DNA from 4 places in the Paenibacillus sp. YIM B09110 genome. Region 4 is predicted to be linked to each of the others. Evidence: riboswitches for the same ligand, from Rfam matches in the RefSeq annotation. Region 4 holds a riboswitch; each other region holds the start of a gene.

Region 1 (2,199 bases), on a different contig from region 4:
GCTGCATCGGTTCAATCGGGCGCAGAAGCAGTTTTTCCAGAATGCTTCCCATGAACTGAAGTCGCCGTTAATGTCAATCGCGGGATATACGGAAGGTATTCGGGACGGCGTGTTCGAAGGCGAATCCGTTCGCAAAGGGTTGGACATTATATTAAGCGAGAGCGCAAGATTGAAAAACATTGTGACGGAAATGACTCTGCTCGCCAAGCTCGACAGCGAAGAAGATATTTATAAGCCGGTTGTCGTCAACGTCAAGGAGCTGCTTACGGAAACGATCGAACGCGTCAACCCTTTGCTCGTCAAAAAACAGCTGGCCCTTCATCCTTCCATCGAAGAGCATGCCGATATGCTCGTACTCGCCGACCGGGATAAGCTGCTGCAAGCGCTGCTTAATATTTCGTCCAATGCGGTTCGCTATGCGAACAAGCATATTTATATTCATGCGGCGGTTCATGGCGGACGGGTCGAATTATCGGTTTCCGATGACGGCAACGGCATTCCTGAAGAGTTGCTGCCTTACCTGTTCCATCGCTTCGTGAAAGGCAAAGACGGCGAGAGCGGGCTGGGGCTCGCGATTGCCCGCGCGATTGTCGAAAGGTGCGGCGGCAACATTATGGCAGCCAATCGAGCAGGCGGCGGTGCGGAGTTTTCGCTCGCTTTCCCCGCTGCGACCGCATGACGAATGACTATTTTTAAGTCTAAAGCGGATATTGGGGCGATTGAACGATTAAAATGCGCAAAGCAGGGACGTGCGCCGCGTCTTGCGGTCATGTATGCGCATTCATGGATTTTCTAACGCTTTTTTAACGTTTTTTGAACGAAAACGTTGGTTTACATTCCATTCCCAGAGGACTATGATCGTAATGCACTAAAATATATATTCACGATCGCTGAGTTTCCGATCTCGAAGCGGAAAGCAGGGGAACCAATTGCGACGCGCAGCATAAGCGAAAGCTTGCTACGTCGCCGGGGTGAATCCGAGAGTCGCCGTCTTCATGAGGGCGCGCTCGAGGTAGGGCGACTCTAAACGCCCGAATCCGTCAGCTAACCTTGTAAGCGTGTATGGAGAGGTGAATCAACTACGGCTCGTCTTATAGCCGCGGGGATTTCCCTGCGGCTTTTTTTGTTATGCTCTTTTTTAAGGAAAAACCATTCTTTGACGGCGGTGACAGCATGTTAGCTTCAATCAAAAGATTATTAATCGGTCGACCGCTGAAGTCGAAGGAACTTGGCGAGCAGAAGCTCGCGAAGACGAAGGCGCTCGCTATTCTGTCTTCGGACGCATTATCCTCGGTTGCTTACGGTCCGGAACAAATTCTGCTTGTGCTAATGACGATTGGCGTAGCGGCGTTCTGGTATTCTGTTCCGATTGCAATTGGCGTATTGATTTTATTGACGGCATTAATTTTATCGTATCGACAAATTATATTCGCTTATCCGCATGGCGGCGGCGCTTATGTTGTATCGAAACAAAATCTCGGCCTGTTCCCGGGGCTCATATCAGGCGGCGCGCTGCTGGTCGATTATATATTGACCGTTGCGGTAAGCGTATCGGCCGGAACCGACGCGATTACGTCGGCTTTTCCCAGCCTCCATGAATACACAGTCCTGATCGCGGTGGTCTTCGTCATCTTCATCACGATATTGAACTTGCGGGGCGTGACGGAATCGGCTTCGATTCTCTCTTATCCCGTGTACTTGTTCGTGTTGGCGCTGTTCATCATGATCGGCGTCGGTATCTACAACATCGCTACCGGTCACGTATCGCCGGAGCTGCATCCGCCGCTTGGCACGCCGGTTGCGGGTATCAGCCTGTTCTTGCTGCTGCGGGCTTTCGCATCGGGCAGCTCGGCGCTGACGGGCGTTGAGGCGATATCGAACGCGATTCCGAACTTCAAGGACCCTGCTCCGAACAATGCGGCGAAGACATTGGTTGCGATGGGGGCGCTGCTTGCGGTGTTATTTTCCGGTATCGTATGGCTCGCCTATTATTACGGAATTTCGCCAAAGGTGGAAGTGACGGTCGTATCGCAGATCGCCGAAGAGACGTTCGGACGCAACATTATGTATTATTTCATTCAAGGCACGACGGCACTTATTCTCATTCTTGCGGCTAATACGGGCTATTCGGCTTTCCCGCTGCTTGCGGTGAATTTGGCGAAGGATAAGTTCATTCCGCGCATGTTCACGGTGAGGGGC
Region 2 (2,199 bases), on a different contig from region 4:
ACACTTCTCCTAAGGATGTGCAGCATCGTGTATTCCGGGAGCAGATTAGACTGGCTCGAAAGGTGAAGAAGCCGATCGTCATCCACAATCGGGATGCGCATGAGGATATCATTACGATCTTGCGCGAGGAGAATGCTGCAGAGGTTGGAGGCGTCATGCACTGCTATTCCGGCAGTTGGGAGACGGCCAAAGCCTGCCTCGATATGAACTTCTATATCTCGTTCGGGGGACCGGTTACATTCCAAAATGCACGTGTGCCAAAAGAGGTGCTGAAGCAAGTTCCAATGGACCGATTATTGATCGAAACGGACGCCCCTTATTTGACCCCTCACCCGTTCCGAGGGAAGAGAAATGAGTCCGCTTACGTCTCTCTTGTCGCCCAGTCGGCAGCCGAGCTATTGGGCAAATCCGTGGAAGAAATAGCCAAAATCACGACCGAAAACGGTAAAAAATGTTTTGGTATTGTTTAAAAACGGTAGGAAACGAGAGATCCAATGACCTTTTGGGCGATAAAACTGGATTTTGTTCAAGAAATCTATAAACTTTTCCGACTTTAACCAGCTTTTTCGCTTAAATCGTCTTTTATCGCTTCTTTACAACAGACCGTCCGTGAAGGTATGATTCATTTCAGAGTTATTACTTTTTGTATTGGATTTCCAGTTTGCGCTTAATCTCCGGAAGGAGAACGGGGGACCCAAGTGCGGGTATTTGAAGGACCGCGCTTTGATCTTTTCAGGGGTGAATTTCGAAGCCATTGCCATGAGCATTGCGATTTCGAATAGGGCAGCTCTCTTGCCCGAATCCGACAGCTAACCTCGTAAGCGTTCATAGAGAGCGATCAACCTCGTGCACCCATTTTTATGATATCTCGTGTAGACACCCGAGAAGCCACGATACAGATCCTCTGTCGACGGCTTCTTTTTATTTTCGAATAATCGGGAAATCGTCGTCATAGGGTTAGTCATGGAGGTGAGAGGATCGAGAAAAGAAGTAGAATTACTGGATTGCGTGCTCGCACGCCAATATACTATAGTCGCGTCAGTTGTAATCATGCGTAACACTTGGCGGCGGGGCTATGAAGGAGGACCGATGAAATGGGCACAATCCAGGTAAAGGACACCCATGGGAAACGATCATCCAGCATGTCTTTCGCAATGCGATGGAAGCATGAAAATTTGCGTTTGATACTACTCAGTGCTATTATCTCAATCGCTATGACTTTCATGTTACTGGTGTTGTTGTACGGAACGGCTGTCAAAAGCGTCTCCGTAGTAGTGAATGGACAAGAAACCGTTGTAGAAACAAAGCAATGGGTCCTGCAACGCCTACTGGATGAACAAGCTATTACGATTGGCGAGCATGACGAGGTTTCGGTGCCTCTGAATGCAGCCATTAAAGACGGCGATCGCGTTGAAATTAATCATGCGGTGGCGGTCAATGTAACGGCGGATGGCAAGACATCAACGGTGTACACGACAGAAGGAACTGTGCAAGCGGCGATCGAGCAATTAAATATTTCTGTTCGTAATCATGATAAAGTAGTACCGTCGCTTAACTCATCTGTCGAAGAGGATATGTCGGTAACCGTTGTACGCGTCGATACGAAAGTATCGGAGAGCGAGCGGGCGATGCCATTCTCTATCGTGAAGAAAGAAGATCCGACGCTGGAGGTCGGCAAGGAGAAGCTGATCCAGACCGGGAAGCAAGGTCTTATCGTTGAGCATATTCAGAAGCAGTACGAGGATGGCGTGCTTGTTTCTAAGCAAATGGTCAGCAAAGTAATCGAGACCGCTGCAGTCGATCAAGTCGTGGCAGTCGGTACGAAGAAGCCTGAACCGAAGGTAACCGTGCTCTCTAACAGTAGTCCTACTGTGGAGACGTTGACGAAGAACGGTGTAACGCTTAAGGCGAAGAGCATCTTGAAGAACGTCACGTTAACTGCGTATTCTGCAGGCGTGGAATCGACGGGCAAGGACGAGAGTCACCCGCAATACGGCATTACGGCGTCCGGAACGAAAGTGACGGAAGGAAGAACGATCGCGGTTGATCCGAAGGTAATCCCGATCGGCTGGTGGGTCTTCATCGAAGGCATCGGATTCCGCCGGGCAGAGGATACGGGAAGCGCAATAAAGGGCAATAAGATCGACGTGTATTTCGGCAGTCAGAAGACTGCGGAGAAGTTCGGACGCAAGAAGGGTT
Region 3 (2,199 bases), on a different contig from region 4:
AAGCAGCGGTGAGCAACAGCCTAGAGCAGGGGGCTGCAGGTGCAAGAACCGGATTGTTCGGTTATCCGCGCACCGCGCTTCCGTTCTTGCTGCTGTCGGCAGCGTTCTTCATGATCTACGTAGGCATGGAGATGAGCTTCTCCAATTACTTGCCGTCCTTGCTCATTGAGCGCTCGCAGGTAGATGAGTCAAGTGCTGCGGCAGCGCTCAGCCTGTTCTGGGCAACGATGGTGTTCGGACGTATATTTGCAGGCACGCTGGCGGAGAAAATGGGGTATGCGAAGTATTTGTTTATCGCTACTGGCGGAGCAACGATCGTGTTCGCGTTAATGGCGCTCATGGGCCAGCTCAGCTGGATGCTCTTCTTCGTCGCTTTAAGCGGGCTGTTCTTCTCGGGCATATTCGGCATTGCGCTTGTCTATGCGAACGCGCTAATCCCAGGTATGACAGAGCGGACGACGAGTTTGCTCGTGGCATGCGGCGGGCTTGGCGGGGCAATCTTCCCTCGCGTTACCGGCTGGTTCATGGATCGGTATGACGGAGGGGTTACGCTCTGGTACGTCAGCATACTAGTTCTGATCATGCTGTTCGTACTGGGCGCAATGCTTGTGCTGGGTAGAGGGCAATCACAGCGGCGCGATGCTGCGGGTAATAGATAGAAAGTACAAAAATAACAAAGCCGCAGACTGTTGTCACGAGTGGACGAACAGCCTGCGGCTTTGTTGTTAAAGGGTGAAACTATTTTTCGTCGGCGTAAGTTGTAAATGCTTCCTCGCTAAGAATGCGACGTGCTGTCACATAACGAGGTTTGTAGTAAGAGGAATCGATTTTGTCGACTACAACGCCGCGGCTAACCGAAGCGTGTACAATCTTGCCGTCCCCTATGTAGATGCCGACGTGGGAGATTGCGCCGTTGTTGCCGCCGCTTGTGTCGAAGAACACAAGATCCCCGGCAATCAGGTCAGCTTTAGCGACCTTCGTGCCAACTGTTGCTTGATCGGAGGAAACGCGAGGAAGTTCGATGCCCATCTTAGCGAACACATAGCTCGTGAAGCCGGAGCAATCGAAGCCTTTCGCGGTAGTTCCACCGCTTTTGTACGGAGTACCAATAACATCATTGATAAATCCGTTCATTTTGGAGTCTGCGAAAACACTTCCCGCTTGAAAAGCGAGCAAGAGCGCAAGCCCCAAAAGCATTACGGTAACCTTTTTCAATTGTGAAACTCCTTCCGGTGCCGACGAGGTTAGCTGTGGGGTTCGGTTGAAGGTTCCCTATGATTCCTCAGGCGCTACGAACAAGTCGATGATGTCCTCTTCTACAGAGGCGGTATGACTTATAGCCGTGGCGTCGGAATCAATTCACCCAGAGTGGTTCCCCCGTTTTCCGCTAGGAAATTAGGCAGTTTGTTTTTGCTCTTGACAATTATTCTATTTTTTTTATTGATCTCCTGCCTTTCTAACAAAATTCTAATAATTCTCATGTAATCTTTTGACAAACTGCTTCGTATAATCATTTTTCATGTAATAATAAAGCCGCAACTAGGACCGAGGGACTAAATAATCGATACTCGATTTCATTAATTATGTGGATATTATGTAAAGTATGACCTGAAGGTACTAATGGTGAGAGGATTCTCATCTTTCTAGCAAAAAAGGCTGTCGCCGTCATTAGTAGGATGATAACGTAAAAACCCCCGAATTCGCCATAATAGGACAGGCGTTGATTCGGGGGTTTTTGAGCTAAAGCAGGCTAAAGTGATGAAGCTACTTGGATTGCAGGCATTCGTACTGGGCTGCGATGGTCCATACTCGGACGAGCGTTCGCACCAAGTTGTAGCCTTGATGAAGAATAAGCGCGAATAGTCCGGCCCATAGCAGCGATACACCGGTGATGAGAAGTCCTAATCCGGCTCCGATGGCCCACATAACTAGCGAGATGGCAGCGAAGGAGATGATATGCCTCATCGCGCGCCCGAGCGAGTGGAGGATACCTTCTTTTGAGGCAGCGCCAAGCTGCATGGCCAGGAAGAGCAGATGCAGCAGCAAGCCCCAGAACAGCCATAGTCCAGCGCCAGGAAGGACGGATTGCAGCAGGTCGACGTTCGAGCCGCCTTGCAGGTATGCGTCGAGCGCATGAGGCAGCACCCAGAAACCGGGAGCAAGTGCTAACACGGCCTCCGCCCAGTGAAGCAGCATGAC
Region 4 (2,199 bases):
TAATGTAGGCTCCATGCTCGCCATGCCGTTCGGATTAAGCGGGAGCGCATGCTGCAGCCGTAGAATCAGATAGCTGAAAGCTACCAAAATGATGTTCGTGGCGATGAAACTGAGCGCATACGTTTTCCAGCTCATACCCGCTCGATTCTTAAGTCCAATCAGCCTGTAAATGAACCGTTCAGATCCTCCATATACTTTATCGAGCCGGTTGGACTCGTTCGAGAATACGTGATATACATACGTTCCGAGCGGCTTCACAAGCAGCAGAAGAACGGCAATGACAATTAATAGCTGCAAAATATCCATCGTTGTTCCTCCTGGTTAAAATTTTTCCGGGTGAATTAAAGCATATAAGAGGTAACCGAATACGAGTACGGCAAGCGCTGCTACGATAATCATTCGCCATCGCCCCCAGTTTGCTTAATCGCTCTGTCGCACCAAGCAAGAAAACCATAAAACAATCCGAAGCAAACGATTAAAGTACCAATCATGTACAGATCCATCAAGGTAGTTCCCTCCTGCTATAGACATTTACAAAAAGTTATTTTTTCAATAGAAACCCAATTTCGCCGGTTTGCGAATGTACGATGTGATCTGCGCCAAGCCCTTTATATATGACTCTTGGATTCCAATGCGTCGTAATGACGTAGATCGATCCAGACGTCCAATCTCTGCAGCATTGTATGAACCTGCAGCTAAGCGCTAAGCTGCTCTCAAAGATGAATACATCGCCAATGATTTTTTCCGGAATCATCCAACTATTCCTGTCATTAGTATTCACGTATAAAACGTTGTTAAGTCCGTGCTTACGCAGTTGTCTTTCCTCTAGCTTGCTGTTCGTCAGGACGATGAACGGCAGTCCGCGAAATACCAATGTTTTTATGAATGCTTTGCCAGCTTCATTAAGCCCGGCAACGATAATATGCTCCTCGCCCAACCGCAATCTCCTCCGAATTTCTGAAAAAAAAGGCAACAAAAAAGAAGCCTGCGGGAAAAGAGGACCTTTCCCCGCGGGCTTCTTCGGAGGCATGGCTAAGGAAGCCATGCCGAATCGGCACTGCGATGGTTGCCTCTCTCGATTACGCTTACGAGGTTAGCTGTCGGATTCGGGCGTGAGAGTCGCCCTACGCAAGGCGCTTAAGCCTTGCGATTCACCCCATGAGCACCAATGCGGCCGACTCCATAGCGGCGCATCGCTCTTTGGTTCCCCCGTTCCCGCAGACTGCTGCGGAACTCAGCGATAAAATAGCAATTAAAACGAATCGTTGTATCATTCCTCTCTCCAAACCACGCTTACGAGGTTAGCTGTCGGATTCGGGCGGTGAGAGTCGCCCTACTTCGAAGCGGCATCCATGGTGCTGCCTCTTCGAAGATTCACCCCTGCCGTGCTGTCGGACGACTCTCACATCGTACAGACGCACCGCTTCACATTTGGTTCCCCCGCTTTCCGCTTGCCTCGCGGAAACTCAGCGATCAGTCCATCGCAACTTCATTTGCGAATCCTGTATCGAATCTTACTCCCAGCCAAATTTTATGTAAAGCAGGTCCAGCGTCCATATTGGATAATATAGGAGCTTATAGACTGATAGTTAACGTTTTCAAAAAGTTATACCTCGATATTCCTCTCTTTTTCGCCAATTATCTCTCGATTTCTAAAATTACATATAAGCCTGAATTTCGTATCCAACTCGCGCAAGCATGCTTTTTTTCAAATCTTAAATAACAGAAGTAAAACCGAGTATTCTATCGAAAAAGCCTCTTTTCATAGTTAAAATGAACGTCGCGCCTCTAATTTGCTCTTAGAGCGTCTTGTGCAACAAAATGAACCTTTTACAAATGCCTCAAATCGGTTTAGGATAGACGTCGAGCCGAAAAAGGCAAATCATTATCGCTGAATTTGTCCATAGGATAAAGCGGGGGAACCAACAAGAGCAATCGTTCGATTGTTCGAATGGGGTGAATCCGAGGCAATGCCTCGGTAGGGCAGCTCTCTAGTCCGAATCCGTCAGCTAACCTCGTAAGCGAATAGAGGAGAGAATTTCATATGTTCACACAAGCACAAATCGACGAGCCATTACCTTCTTGCACCAACGACTTCCTGGCGCTAATCATTAGAAGAATCGAGATGTTCGTCATTCCTGAATACAACGGTTATTGCGCCGGGTATCGCGTCTGTCTCCATTTAGCAACGAATAACGG

What was found. Region 4 has a riboswitch for cyclic di-AMP ahead of V8F51_RS08320 (hypothetical protein). Riboswitches for the same ligand answer to the same signal wherever they lie in the genome.
Region 1: linked by a shared signal. The riboswitch ahead of V8F51_RS23340 (APC family permease) and the one ahead of V8F51_RS08320 (hypothetical protein) in region 4 are both predicted to bind cyclic di-AMP.
Region 2: linked by a shared signal. The riboswitch ahead of V8F51_RS24395 (ubiquitin-like domain-containing protein) and the one ahead of V8F51_RS08320 (hypothetical protein) in region 4 are both predicted to bind cyclic di-AMP.
Region 3: linked by a shared signal. The riboswitch ahead of V8F51_RS20475 (C40 family peptidase) and the one ahead of V8F51_RS08320 (hypothetical protein) in region 4 are both predicted to bind cyclic di-AMP.

Annotation. Positions count from the first base shown of each region.
Region 1 is NZ_JBANSP010000019.1:84,710-86,908, reverse strand. Features, by position in the region: gene V8F51_RS23345 (sensor histidine kinase) at 1-679, shown strand, start outside; cyclic di-AMP (ydaO/yuaA leader) riboswitch at 879-1,075, shown strand; gene V8F51_RS23340 (APC family permease) at 1,174-2,199, shown strand, end outside.
Region 2 is NZ_JBANSP010000022.1:10,811-13,009, forward strand. Features, by position in the region: gene V8F51_RS24390 (TatD family hydrolase) at 1-470, shown strand, start outside; cyclic di-AMP (ydaO/yuaA leader) riboswitch at 655-840, shown strand; gene V8F51_RS24395 (ubiquitin-like domain-containing protein) at 1,095-2,199, shown strand, end outside.
Region 3 is NZ_JBANSP010000015.1:49,921-52,119, reverse strand. Features, by position in the region: gene V8F51_RS20480 (MFS transporter) at 1-659, shown strand, start outside; gene V8F51_RS20475 (C40 family peptidase) at 739-1,215, opposite strand; cyclic di-AMP (ydaO/yuaA leader) riboswitch at 1,219-1,412, opposite strand; gene V8F51_RS20470 (hypothetical protein) at 1,765-2,199, opposite strand, start outside.
Region 4 is NZ_JBANSP010000004.1:369,931-372,129, forward strand. Features, by position in the region: gene kdpA (potassium-transporting ATPase subunit KdpA) at 1-306, opposite strand, end outside; gene kdpF (K(+)-transporting ATPase subunit F) at 322-399, opposite strand; gene V8F51_RS08320 (hypothetical protein) at 542-937, opposite strand; cyclic di-AMP (ydaO/yuaA leader) riboswitch at 1,068-1,250, opposite strand; cyclic di-AMP (ydaO/yuaA leader) riboswitch at 1,276-1,482, opposite strand; cyclic di-AMP (ydaO/yuaA leader) riboswitch at 1,880-2,039, shown strand; gene V8F51_RS08325 (hypothetical protein) at 2,045-2,199, shown strand, end outside.